DNA from 2 places in the Megasphaera sp. An286 genome. Region 1 is predicted to be linked to the other one. Evidence: a T-box and tRNA genes for the amino acid it is inferred to sense, from the RefSeq annotation. Region 1 holds a T-box; the other holds one or more tRNA genes.
What was found. The T-box of region 1 lies ahead of thrS (threonine--tRNA ligase). A T-box ahead of a tRNA ligase gene usually reads a tRNA of that ligase, here a tRNA-Thr.
Positions count from the first base shown of each region.

Region 2: it has a tRNA-Thr gene. The T-box ahead of thrS (threonine--tRNA ligase) is inferred to sense a tRNA for this amino acid. The anticodon was not compared.

Region 1 is NZ_NFIY01000005.1:113,447-115,649, forward strand. Features, by position in the region: gene thrS (threonine--tRNA ligase) at 1-1,293, opposite strand, end outside; T-box leader at 1,327-1,544, opposite strand; gene B5F80_RS04030 (electron transfer flavoprotein subunit alpha/FixB family protein) at 1,702-2,203, opposite strand, start outside.
Region 2 is NZ_NFIY01000003.1:87,346-89,548, reverse strand. Features, by position in the region: gene B5F80_RS02665 (cyclase family protein) at 59-793, shown strand; tRNA gene B5F80_RS02660 (tRNA-Thr) at 939-1,014, shown strand; gene B5F80_RS02655 (ATP-binding protein) at 1,362-2,203, shown strand, end outside.

The DNA of each region.
Region 1 (2,203 bases):
AATTTCGTCGGAGCCCATGGAGTCTTCCGGACGAGTGGACAATTCGACGCGGTATTCCAAGCCGAATACGTTGTAAGCCTTGTCAAACAAGTCGATAACGCCGGAAATTTCTTCTTCCATCTGGCTCGGCAGCATGAAGATGTGGGCGTCGTCCTGGGTGAAGCAGCGAACGCGGAACAAGCCGTGGAGGGCGCCGTGGAGCTCATGGCGGTGAACCAGGCCTAACTCAGCCATCCGCATGGGGAAATCGCGATAACTATGGACGTCGCTCTTATATACGAGGATACCGCCGGGGCAGTTCATCGGCTTAATCGCGTACGGTTCGTCGTCGATAGTCGTGAAGTACATATTATCGCGGTAATGATCCCAGTGACCGGACTGTTCCCACAGGTGGCGGCTCAGGATCGTCGGCGTGCTGATTTCGTCGTATTCCGCTTCATCGTGCAGTTCATACCAGAATTTGAGCAGCGTCTTGCGGAGAACCATGCCTTTTGCGTGGAAGAACGGGAAGCCCGGGCCTTCTTCGTGGAAGCTGAACAAGTCGAGCTGCTTGCCCAATTTACGATGGTCACGCTTTTCCGCTTCAGCCAGCATGTGCAGATATGCATCCAAGTCGTCTTTCTTTTCGAAAGCCGTGCCGTAAATACGCTGAAGCATCTTATTATGTTCATCGCCGCGCCAGTACGCACCGGCCACCGTCAGCAGCTTAAAAGCTTTGACCCGGCCCGTCGTTTCGCAGTGCGGTCCTGCGCACAAATCGACGAAATCTCCCTGGCGGTATAAGGAAATCTGTTCGCCCTCCGGCAGGTCTTCAATCAATTCTACCTTGTAGTCCTGACCGGCGTCTTTAAACATTTTCAGCGCTTCGTCGCGGGATACGACTTCTTTCGTCAAAGCGAGATTTTCTTTGACGATTTTTTCCATTTCTGCTTCGATGGAGGCGAAATCTTCCTGCGTAAACCGGTGTTCCGTATCGAAATCGTAGTAAAAACCGTTTTCGATGGACGGGCCGATAGCGAGTTTAACATCCTTGAACAAACGCTGAACGGCCTGCGCCATGATATGGGATGCCGTATGGCGGAGCGTGTCCTTCCCTTCCTGGGCGTCAAAAGTCAGGAATTCAACGGTAGAACCGTCGACGATGGTTTCCCGCAAATCCGTTACGTCTCCATTGACTTTCGCTACCAATACTTTCTTAGCCAAGCTGTTGCTCAGCTCTTTTACGGCATCATACAACGAAATGCCGTCGGCAAATACTTTTTTGCTGCCGTCTTTTAACACTAATTCTGCCATAATACATCCTCCTTAATAAAAAAGCTCCCGTCCTCAAGGGACGAGAGCATGCTCACGTGGTTCCACCCTAGTTCATCAGTAAAATACCGATGTACTCAAACGCTATAACGTGGCGACCGAACCGCCGTACTGCAACTTCCGGCGATTAGCTCCAAGGGGGTAACACTTTCACGCTTTAAGGGCACTCACACCAATTATGCCCCTCTCTGATAAAGCCGCTGAAAATATCATGTCCTTTTCAAGGCTTGTTACATATTTCTATGTATGCGTAAATTATACGACGTACGATGTACCTTGTCAAGAAACTTTAGTCTTTTTTTACTTCAAATTAAGAACTTAAAGAACTGCAGCTACGTAAAAAGGACTGCCCGAAGACAGTCCTTTTTTAGGCTTATGGAAATCTAGGTATTATGCCATACCTTTGGCTGCTTTAATAGCTGCTGTGAGTTTGGGAACTACTTCGAAAGCGTCGCCAACGATACCGTAGTCGCAAACTTTGAAGATCGGAGCATCTTCGTCTTTGTTGATAGCGATGATGCAGTCAGAACCCGTCATGCCTGCCAAGTGCTGAATAGCACCGGAAATAGCGCAAGCGATGTAGAGTTTCGGGCCAACAGTCTTACCTGTCTGGCCAACCTGATGGAGAGCGTCGATCCAGCCAGCGTCAACAGCTGCACGGGATGCGCCGACAGCGCCGCCCAATACGTCTGCCAATTCTTTCAGGATACCGCCGTCAACAAACGGTTCAGCGCCGTTCATGCCGCGGCCGCCGGCAACGATAGCGTCAGCTTCTTCGATCTTAACGCCTTCGCCGCCCATTTTAATGAGTTCAACGAATTTCGTCATGAAGTCAGCGTCGGAAAGTTTTGCTTCCATTTCGATAACTTCGCCTGTAGCGCTCGGATCAGCT
Region 2 (2,203 bases), on a different contig from region 1:
GAAATTTGTATATATGCTGAAACGCAGCACATCGTCTATTACGAAGGGAGGGCTTTATATGATGAAATTATGGGAATTCGTCAACGAATTAAAATCTCCGGCATACTGCTGGGTAGATTTAACGCATGAACTAAGTCCTGCGACGCCCCATTGGTACGGCTTCGGCGATTTGACCACCGAAGTCATTTACGATTTTAGTCCTGACTGCATTTTCCACTCCGACAAATACGTCATTCCTGCCGGCCAATTCGGCACCCACGTCGACGCCCCGGGCCACTTCGTTCAAGGAGCGCGTACGCTGGACCAAATGACGCTGAAGGAAATGGTATATCCTCTCGTCGTCATCGATAAATCGGCAGCCTGTGCAGCAGACGCCGACTACGAGCTGACCATTGCCGACCTTCGGGAATGGGAGCAGGAGCACGGCCCCATTCCCGAAGGCGCCTTTGTTGCCTTCCGGTCCGACTGGTCCAAGCGGCCAGACATGAACAACTACGATGAAAACAATCAGCCCCATTATCCCGGCTGGAAGCTGGACGCGCTGCATTGGCTCGTCGAAGAACGCCATATCGGCGCAATTGGACACGAAACAGCTGACACGGACGCCCCGGGAGCCAATGTCAACTTTGCCGGCGAAATCTATATCTTAGAAACAGACAGGCTGCAAGTCGAACTCATGACCAACCTCGACGCTCTTCCTCCGACAGGAGCCATCATCTTCGTCACCTTCCCCAAGGTAAAAAACGGCGTCGGCTTCCCGGCACGGGTCTTCGCCGTCTACCTAAAAGAATAACGTTAGCAGAAAAAGAAATGGTTCCGGCCATTTCTTTTTTTTTGCTCTCTTACAATATTTGCTGACAGCCCTTCACACAAATTCAAATTATTTCAAAAAAAGTATTGACAAAACATCCATCTCCGCATATAATAACAGAGTACTCGCCACTATAGCTCAGCTGGCAGAGCATCTCATTCGTAATGAGAGGGTCGTAGGTTCGAATCCTATTAGTGGCTCCAGAAAACATGCGGGTTCCCGATTTCGGGAACCCGTTTTTTTGTATGAAATGTACCTAGAATGTACCTTGAACTTTTTATAGTTTCCGTCTCTTTAGCTTAAAGCCCGCATTTTCAAAGCACATAGTTATTTTTAATCATTATTTTACATCTGCAATATTAAAATATATTATCAAATTAAAATATTTATTGTGTTGGCTGTGTCAGTTGTGTCATAAATTTTTTTATTCTATTTCATAAAAAACAAATTCCAATAAATCCAAGATTTCGACAGTAAATGGAATATATTCCGTTTATTGTTGAAATCTTATTTTGTATGGAATATACTATTGATAAAGGAGGGTATTGTCATGAAACGAATAGAACGAACAACATATCTCCATTGGCTTCTAAAATGGAAAGATCAACAAATCATCAAGGTAGTAACAGGCGTGCGGCGTTGCGGGAAATCAACATTATTTTCCATGTACCAAGATTATTTGCTCACCCATGGCGTCGCTAAAGAACAAATAGTAGCCATCAATTTTGAAGATTTAGACTTTGAAGATTTGACAGATTATAAAGCACTGTATAACTACATTAAAAATCGGCTTCTTGAAGGTCAGATGAATTATATCTTTCTGGACGAAGTACAACACGTAGCAAATTACGAAAAAGCCGTAGACAGCCTTTTATTGCGTGAAAACTGCGATCTATACCTTACCGGCTCAAACGGCTACATGCTTTCCGGCGAATTAGCCACGTTATTGACTGGCCGTTATGTAGAGTTATCTATGCTGCCTCTTTCTTTTAAAGAATTTTATTCTGGTCTGGCTGACGAAAATCTATCCGTAAACGAAACCTTCAACCTATATGTCCGAAACGGTTCCTTTCCCTATGCAGTGCGATACGGCTACGGGGAGCAAGAGGCGCGGGAATATATGAGCGGTATATACAATACAATCCTGCTCAATGATATTGTAAAACGTTTGAACGTAGCCGACGTGAATATGCTGGAAAACATTACGCGATTTTTGATGCACAACATTGGCAACCGGACGTCCCCAACTACAATCGCTAATACCATGACTTCGCAACGAATGAAAATAGACCCTAAAACCGTAGACCGCTATCTCCGCGGCTTGACAGACAGCCTGTTATTTTATGAGGCACGCCGCTACAACATTAAAGGGAAGAAATTGTTGGCCTCTAT